2 regions of the Enterococcus sp. LJL90 genome follow, and region 2 is predicted to be linked to the other one. Evidence: riboswitches for the same ligand, from Rfam matches in the RefSeq annotation. Region 2 holds a riboswitch; the other holds the start of a gene.

Region 1 (4,217 bases), 760 kb from region 2:
ATCAAATATATTGGCTGAATGAGAAAGGCATCGGTTCTTTCTCAATTATGGAATGGCTGGCTGAGGCCAAATTGCATTTCTTTCCATTTACAGATATGAAATATCTTGTCTTCGGGAAAGCCTACAGCACTAAACTGACAGCCGGCAATCCATGGGCTTATAGTTACCGAACCAAACAAGGCAATTACGATTTTGTTCCAATTAAAAACCCTCAACAGGCTGAGGATTTTCAAACGATCATGGCAAGTTTGGATTCAGGTGGGGAGTATTTTAAAGTCCTAACTGAACAGCCTATCATAAAATATATCACCTGAAAACTGCTTGTAACTGAGCAGTTTTTTTCTATATATAAATAGAAGTTTTAGGATTTTGATTGGTTGACGGAAGAGATGAAAGGAAAAAATTTTACTTAGAACAGGACAGTGTGTCAACTAGTTACATAAAAAGAAAAATTTTTTCGATCATAAGATAATAAAAATTAGCGGCTGCAGTTTTAATAGAACTGGGAATTTGATTAAACGTTTCAGTATTTGCAATGGGAGAGGATTTCTTCCTCAAAAGGAAATACTTTTAACTTTTTAAATAGTTATCTTAGGAACTGCTTTTATTGCAGTTTTTCGTTGCTATAATCTGAGAGGGTACACAGAATATTTAAGGATGAAAATAATTGCAATTAATTATAAATATAGAAATATAAAAAAATATTACTTTAAAACGGCCAAATATAAATTGACACTTTATTGTAAAGCTTTTAAAATTATTAGTGAATCATATCAAAAATGATATTTCTTATTTTTGATAATTAGTCATAGATAAATAAAAATCGGTAGATGTTTGCTTTTTTTTAAAGTTTTGTAATAGCAAGGAGTAAAAAAGGTAAATTTTTAGGAGGTGTTGTGGTGGCACATATAGGGATTCTTACGAAGGATGTTTTATCAGAATCAGATTTTCAAAATAAACTTCAACTATTGGGATATGAAGTTTTTTGCTCGAAAGTCATGTTTGAGAGTATTTTGAAGAGACGAGGGCAGAAGTATTTGGATATTTTCACCATTATCATAATTAGTCAAACTATTTTTTTGGAAGAAGAAATCCAACCAATTATTGCTGCGACAAAGGCTGCAGATGCTGTTTTACTTCAGGTAACTGAGGAAAATACAGCGAAGAATACTGTTGAACATGAGGAATTTGGGGTTTTAAAAAGAATCAGAAAAAATATTTCTTTAATTGAGTTAAAAGATATCATGACGGAAGCTGAAACAACTTTAGCTGAGCGAATCTCAAAGCAAAGTATTGAGATTCGCCAAGAGAAATTTTTGGATAGCTTATCCAAAAATGAGCGGAAAGTATTTATTATTTTGTTTAATGCACAGGGCAGTTTTATTGATCGAGAACAGTTAAGTCAGCTAATTTGGCCTGGTGAAGTGACAAATTCACGGTTGGTCCAACTTTCACAGCTAATCGCCAAAATTCGCAAGAAATTGGTGGGGGCGGGATTTTCTAAAGACAGCTTGAGTACGAACTGGACAAAAGGGTACGCTATATCCAACAAGTTGCAATCCACCCGTGGGCTTTAGAGAGCTTAGACAAATGAAAGTGAGCCCGTATTTTATTAAGGAGAAAATATCGTCTCCTATGCGGATATCCCGGAAAACTATGCCTACGTAAAGGATCGGGAACAGGTCGAGGAAGAATTGACGGCAGGTTTAGAAAAATTGGCCACTGCTGCGGAGTATGTCAACTAAAAAATCGAAATTTATAATACTTTAGATGTGGCTGCTAAAAATGGTAATTTTGGTCAACTATTAACCGTTGAGCTAGGTCCAGAAGGAATTCCTGCACGAATAACAGCCCGAGTATATGACAATCGAACATAAAAAATCCCTGCTTTTATTGGCAAGCACTGCCCTCAAGAAATCAAAATTGTTGAGGGCAGTGCACCAAATTGAAAGCAAGGATTTTTTTACTTCTTCGCCGAAAAAACCTGCGGTGCAGTCTTCACCACAAACAATGAAGGAGCTACTGAAACCAACACGCCTAAAACAACTGCGATGTAGATGGCGTTCATTAAAAAGCTGGCGCCGTTTAGCGTGAAGGAATACCAGTAAGGGCTCATGCCTTCGGGTGCGTAAGCGCCCCAGACGAATACGCCTGCCCAAAAGTGCCAGAACCAGCGGGAAAAGGCTGCGACAATGCCGCCAATCACAACGTATGTGATGGCTTTTTTTGTTTTGTCAGCACTGATAGCCTGCTGTACTTGGCGGGCGAAAATGCCCGCCATGCCGGCAAAAGCAAAGGCGAAGGGATATTCAAAAATAATTTGTGGTACTGATACCATATATTTCAGTGCGTTGCCGGAGACGATGCTTAAAAGGCCCCAGACAAAGCCGGCTGTTAGGCCGGGGATTAAGCCGCGGCGATAAGAATACAAAACTAACGGGACCATTCCCAGTGATAAATCTAAACTAGCGTTTAATGATTGCAACGGAATAAAAGACAAGGCCATTGCCATGGCCGCCACCAATGTTCCTTCGACCCACACACGAATATCCATTTTTTTCGACATAAAAAACCTCTCCTTTGGTCTATGCAAAGAAGAGGTTGGACGTGTCGTCTGACCATTACAATTCCTACGCTCGAATAACCGAAACAGGTACGAGGGTTTAGAGTATTACTCAATCTCAGCCACAAGGGCTCCCCTTTGCAAAGTTGTATTTAATTATGCATTTACTTTATCACAGATAATATGCTTTAGCGAGTAATTAATTTGCATTTTGGTTGATTAAATAATTTAAATCGTCATTTTCAATGGCGATTTGCCAGCTTTTTTCATTGGCGTTGTAAGTAATCGAAGCTGCTAGCTGCTCACTTGCTTGGGCTGATTGTGACTTCCAGAAGCGATCTTCCACAACGTAAATGGGTATTTTAAATAATTGATTGGTGTATTCCGCCTTATCAAAGCTAAAGGAAATTCCCTCCTGAAAGAGGTGCTTCAAGGTTTTCAGCTGACTTGTTGGAATCGGCTCAACAGCGCTGCTGCGGCGAAAAATCGAGCGGCGTTCATTGACCCGCGGCTGTAAAATTGTCGTGATTTTTTTCGCCAAGACTTGGAAAAATTCATCTAAGTAGCGGTAATAGGTCTTGCTGAAGTAGCCGCTACCATCGAAGTAGACAAAATTATTTTGCATTTTATAAAAAAACGGCGAACGTAGCGGATGCTGTGTGTGACCGAGATACAATAATTCAGAAATTTCAATCGGTGTTAATTCCTTGAGCATCGTCACATCATTAAAATCAATCCACTTGTTTTGGCTGCTGGGTCCCCGCCGTTGCCATTGCTGGCCGTAATTGATGACGGCCTCGGTCCCTTTAATCATCTTCATACCGGTATGAGATTCAAATTCCCCCATAGTTGTCGCGGTATCTAATAATAATAAATTCTTAGGCTGGTGGGTGATGGCAGCAAAAAAGTCGCTGGCATAGATGCCCCGCGTTAAAACGGTGTTATTCAATGTGTCGATGTGGACACAAATATTGCTGTTCAATTAAACCCCTCCCCATCCTAGATTATGCTAATTCTATTTTACCTTGTTTTCATTAAATTAGGTATTTCTTTTCTTTTAAGATTTTGTTACAAAGGAGACAAAAGTCAACAGTATTCTATCATTAAGCTGACGATTTTGCGGAAGAATTGGCGGCGAATGAAAAAAGAAAATTAAATTTCAGTTTTTGTGAAGGAAATTTTTTTAGTTTTTCAAATTTTTCACAAGGCTGTGAGACTATTCCCTGACAAGCGCAGTTTTACGAAATCTTAAAGGAAATGTGGTAAAATACCAATAAGAAAACGTTGGTTGTCTTAAGGGCAATCGACAGGAGGAACGGTCATGAGTAAGAAAAAGAAAGCTTCGGCTAAACGGCCGCAGCCAACCCGCAAAAGGAAAAAACGCAATCCGGTGCTCCGCTGGCTGTCGAATATTTTTCTGCTGCTGTTGCTAGTTGCCGGCCTGGCGTTAGTTTTTAATGAGCAGATTAAAGATTTTTTAATGGCCCGCAATACCGAGCAATATTCAATTGGTAATTATACGCGGGACGATATCGTTGAAAATCAGGATGCCCAGGCGACCTTTGATTATGATCAGGTTTCCGCCATTAGCACGGAGGCGGTTATCCAAGACCAATTTTCAGATTCGGATTTTGCGGTCATCGGAGCGGTAGCA
Region 2 (4,217 bases):
ATTAATAGCCAGTTGCTGGCCGCTGAACGGCAAGAGTTTTTGGAGGAATAGTAAAAAAACTTCAAAAAATTGTGAAAGTCGTGAAACGAAAAGCTAGCCTAACTAGCTGGCTTTTCAAAAGTCACTTCAAGATACAATTTTCTGAAGTTTTTTATTTATTTTATTGGCTCCCAAATAAAATTCGCTTCACAGCAAAGCTCGGTCCCCAGCCGAATTTCATGGCGGGTCAAAAGCTGTCCTTCTTTTTCAACAACTTCCACTAAGCTGTCCACCGTCGCACCATATTCAACCTCTTTATCAAAACGAATGTTGACGCTCAACGGCCGGTGCTCGACTAAAAATTGGTAGTCCAGTGCGTTAATCATCCAATTGAAATAAATTGAATTGTTGACATGATGATTGCTGTCAATATCGTAAAAACGGACCCGAAACGGTAGCGTCTTTCCTGTCTCCACCTTTTCAATTGCTGGAAATCGGCGAATTGATTTTACTTTGGTACTTTCATAAGGGGCAATGACCTCATCCGGCACACTGGTCACTTTGCGGGCTGCCATGTCCATCAAGACAAACACCGACTCAATTGCCACGAGCTCATTGCCAGCTGCATCATGAAACCAAAAGCTGCGATAACAGAAAAATTTATTGTATTCTTTGGCCTCCGTAGTAACTTGGCAAACTTCGCCGACTGTCGGCATTCTTGTGATAGCAATTTGATAATTGGTAATTACCCAACCTAAGCCCAGCTGATGGATATATTCATTCCCTCGATTAAACAACGCACTCTGATCTTCTGAAACCTTCACGGCAACACTTAAGAGTGCTGGAAAGGTCATCTGCTGATTGACATCACATTCATAAAAGGTTACTTCATGCTCTTTTGTATATTTTTTAGCCACAAACCTGCCTCCTCTTTCCTAATCGCAAATTTTGCGACAAAACTAAAGCTTCAATTCATTTTAGCAAATCTAGGAAACTATCAAAAGAAAATCCGAAAAAAAAATCGCTTTTACACCTATTTTTGAAAGGATTTCAAAGTTAGTGCTAGTTAAATCCCGGCTGTTCGCTTTTTGCCAACTGCAAAATCTTTTTTTCACTGTTGAAGCAGATTGTTTCGATAAATATGATTTGTTTGCTATTCTTTTACAAGGAGAGGAGGGAGAAAATGATTTTCTTGCATATTGTATTAGGAATTATTGCCTTTGCTGCATCCGTTAGCCTTGTAGTTGGTTTCCGTGATGTGATGGATCAGTTAAACGGCTTGCAAAAATTTGGTATTATCGGCTCTTTTATCGGAATTATCGGTTCCGCAGTGTTAGGCTTTATGTCTGCCAAAGTGGATATCAGCTTAATTTTCTTAACGTTAGCATTATTAGCAGTCTTCACGATTGTTTTATTTAAGAAAAAAGCACCAAAACAAGATTAATTTTTGCACTTATTTTATAAACTGCTAGCAAACAGTTGGCTTATCTTGAGAAACCTTTTCTAATTTTTTCACTTTATCGACCTTCAAAGATTGGTAAAGTTTCAAAAATTTTAAAACGGCTTTTCTCCAGATAACCACCGCAGCTAGTGGTTTATTTTTTTGCTTATTCTTGACTTCAATCTGACATCTGTTAGCATACTACTTAGCAAGACAAATAAAAAAATTTCTACTAGGGGCGCCTGCGGGCTGAGATAAACAAAAGTTTAGCACCCTTAGAACCTGAACTGGTTAGGACCAGCGGAGGGAAGTAGAGTTTAAGCAAGCTGAGGGTCTATCTGTAGCTGACTTAAACATACCATCCTGCGTCACGTCTTTAGAAGGACTTGAGGAGGATTTTTTTTATGAGAGTTACTGAAGAATTGCGCTTGGCAACAGAAGAAAGTTGGCAAAAAAGTTTACATCATCCTTTTGTAAAAGGAATTGTTCAAGGTGATTTGCTTCTGGAAAAGTTTAAATTTTATATTTTGCAGGACATTTATTATCTTAAGCATTACGGCAAAATCCATGCTATTGCTGCTTCACAAGCCGAGGATTTTGCTCTGACAGCCGTCTTGGCCGAAAAAGCCAAGCTGACTGCTGAAGCTGAGTTAACTGTCCATCAGGAGCACGCAGAAATTTTGAATATCAGTCAACAGGAAATTCAAGAATTGAAACCAGCTCCTACGGCTTATGCTTATACCTCGCACCTTTATCGTGCCAGCATGAGTGGCAGTTTGGCCCACACGATTGCGGCAATTCTCCCGTGTTATTGGTTGTATGCAGATATTGGTAAGACCTATGTCACAGCGCAGCCGGCACCAAAAATTTATCAGAATTGGCTGGCGACCTATGCCAGTGATTGGTTCCAAACCTCAACACAGGAAATGATTGACTTAATGGATGAATTGGCTGCTGACTTAACTAACCAGCAAAAAGCCAAAATTAAAGAGGATTTTATTCTTTCCAAAGAATACGAACTAGCTTTTTGGGAGATGGCCTTCACCGGCGAAACTTGGTTATCAGAAAAAAGCTGAAATTAATTAAAAAAGTGCCCACAAAAGTCAGTTTTGAATGCTAACTTTTGTGGGCACTTCTCGTTGGTTAAATTTTTTATTCTTCACTGCCCATTGCTTTACCTGCAAAAGCTGCCAGTGCTCCACCGACTAATGGAGCTAGTAAAAAGACCCAGTAATGACTGAGAGCCGTACCACCGGCGAACAATGCTGGTCCTAAGCTTCTTGCGGGATTTAAAGAGCCGCCAGTTAAATTCAAGGCCACAATAATTAAGAAGGCCAAGACTAAACCAATCGCAATTGGTGCCATTTGCGCATTACCAAATTGTTTGCTGGTGACCATTAAGATAACAAAAATAAATAAGAAGGTAATGATTACTTCCACCAAGAAAGCCATTCCTGCACTGATTTTTGAAAAATCATTTTGCCCGTATTGACCACTGTCTAAACCTAGGGCTGAAATAAAGATGGATAACACACCAGAAGCAGCGATTGCTCCTAAAGCTTGCGCAACAATATAAATTAGACCATCTTTGACTGACAATCTCTTATTAATCATCATTGCCATTGAGACCGCCGGATTAAAATTCCCACCGGAAACGCCGCCTACCGCATAGGCCATAATCGTGATGGCTAAACCAAAGCTCAAGCCAATTGCTAAAGTATCGCCTTGGGCAATCACAACTGTGCCGGTTCCTAAAAACACCAACATAAAAGTTCCTAAAAATTCTGCAAAATACTTTCTCATCGCTTCCACACCTTTTCTTAAACTGAAATAATTGCAGAGTTAATATAACACAAGTTTTAGAAAAAATTAAAGGATAAGCCTTTGCGAAAGCGTTTTAAATTATCTTTAAAATAGTAATTAAAAGCGAACGTTTTCTTTTTCTGTTTCTTTTAAATAAATGAGAAAATATAACATTTTTTTTGATAAACAAAAAATACTTAGCAGGTCAAGACCATAATAATTTCTCCATTGTCCGGATCAATTTGATGTGTATTCACAAAACCAGTCGCTTCATAAAATTGAAAAATTTTTTTATTTTCCCGATGAACGCTTAAAAGAATCTGAGTTACAGACCAATTTTGTTGCAAGTAATCAAGTAATTTTTTCATAAATCTTTGGCCGTAACCCTGATGCTGAAATTTTTGATCAATCATCAAGCGGTCAAGCCAAATTGTCTTCGTTTTTTCATCAAAAGCCCCCACCATCGCAAAGCCGACAATGATTTCATCATCTTGCAGAGCTAGAGGAAGCCAATTTAGCGATTTGTCATAAGCCGCTTCTAATAAAGAGTCTTTATTTGTTTCAATATAATTTTTTTGGTCAGTTGTTACTGACAAATTTGCTACCACACGCCAATTTTCCTCGGTAATTTCTTTTAGATATAGGATAAAAAACACTCCAATCTGAATTTATAAAACAGTTTTTATTTAAAGATAGCACAAGTTTGTCTTGGAAATGAAGTGTTAAGTTAGTTTGCTAATTTTATTGCTCAACACCAAAAAAAATTCTGAAAACGGCGAACTAAGCAAACGAAAATCCGGCCAATTGAAACGGAAATCATCGGCCCTTGTAATCTAAGTCAAAATGCAAGTTCATTTTTCCAAAGGACTCTGAAACAATATTTGTCGTTGATTTCAATTTTTAATAAAAAATTAGACCTGCTAAAGCTCCAAATGAGTTTTAACAGGTCTATCATTTTATAAATTTGGCCCTTTTTCTTTAACTAGGGTTCAAA

Evidence for each region. Region 2 has a riboswitch for thiamine pyrophosphate ahead of tenA (thiaminase II). Riboswitches for the same ligand answer to the same signal wherever they lie in the genome.
Region 1: another riboswitch for thiamine pyrophosphate. It lies ahead of thiT (energy-coupled thiamine transporter ThiT); the one in region 2 lies ahead of tenA (thiaminase II).

What each region holds. Positions count from the first base shown of each region.
Region 1 is NZ_JBXPBQ010000001.1:174,518-178,734, forward strand. Features, by position in the region: gene AC1Z3S_RS00810 (helix-turn-helix transcriptional regulator) at 1-314, shown strand, start outside; gene AC1Z3S_RS00815 (helix-turn-helix domain-containing protein) at 900-1,577, shown strand; gene thiT (energy-coupled thiamine transporter ThiT) at 1,964-2,566, opposite strand; TPP riboswitch at 2,611-2,711, opposite strand; gene AC1Z3S_RS00825 (hypothetical protein) at 2,763-3,545, opposite strand; gene AC1Z3S_RS00830 (class A sortase) at 3,885-4,217, shown strand, end outside.
Region 2 is NZ_JBXPBQ010000001.1:936,722-940,938, reverse strand. Features, by position in the region: gene AC1Z3S_RS04300 (asparaginase) at 1-51, shown strand, start outside; gene AC1Z3S_RS04295 (acyl-ACP thioesterase domain-containing protein) at 156-896, opposite strand; gene AC1Z3S_RS04290 (hypothetical protein) at 1,163-1,423, shown strand; TPP riboswitch at 1,645-1,746, shown strand; gene tenA (thiaminase II) at 1,825-2,496, shown strand; gene AC1Z3S_RS04280 (MIP/aquaporin family protein) at 2,573-3,223, opposite strand; gene AC1Z3S_RS04275 (GNAT family N-acetyltransferase) at 3,421-3,831, opposite strand.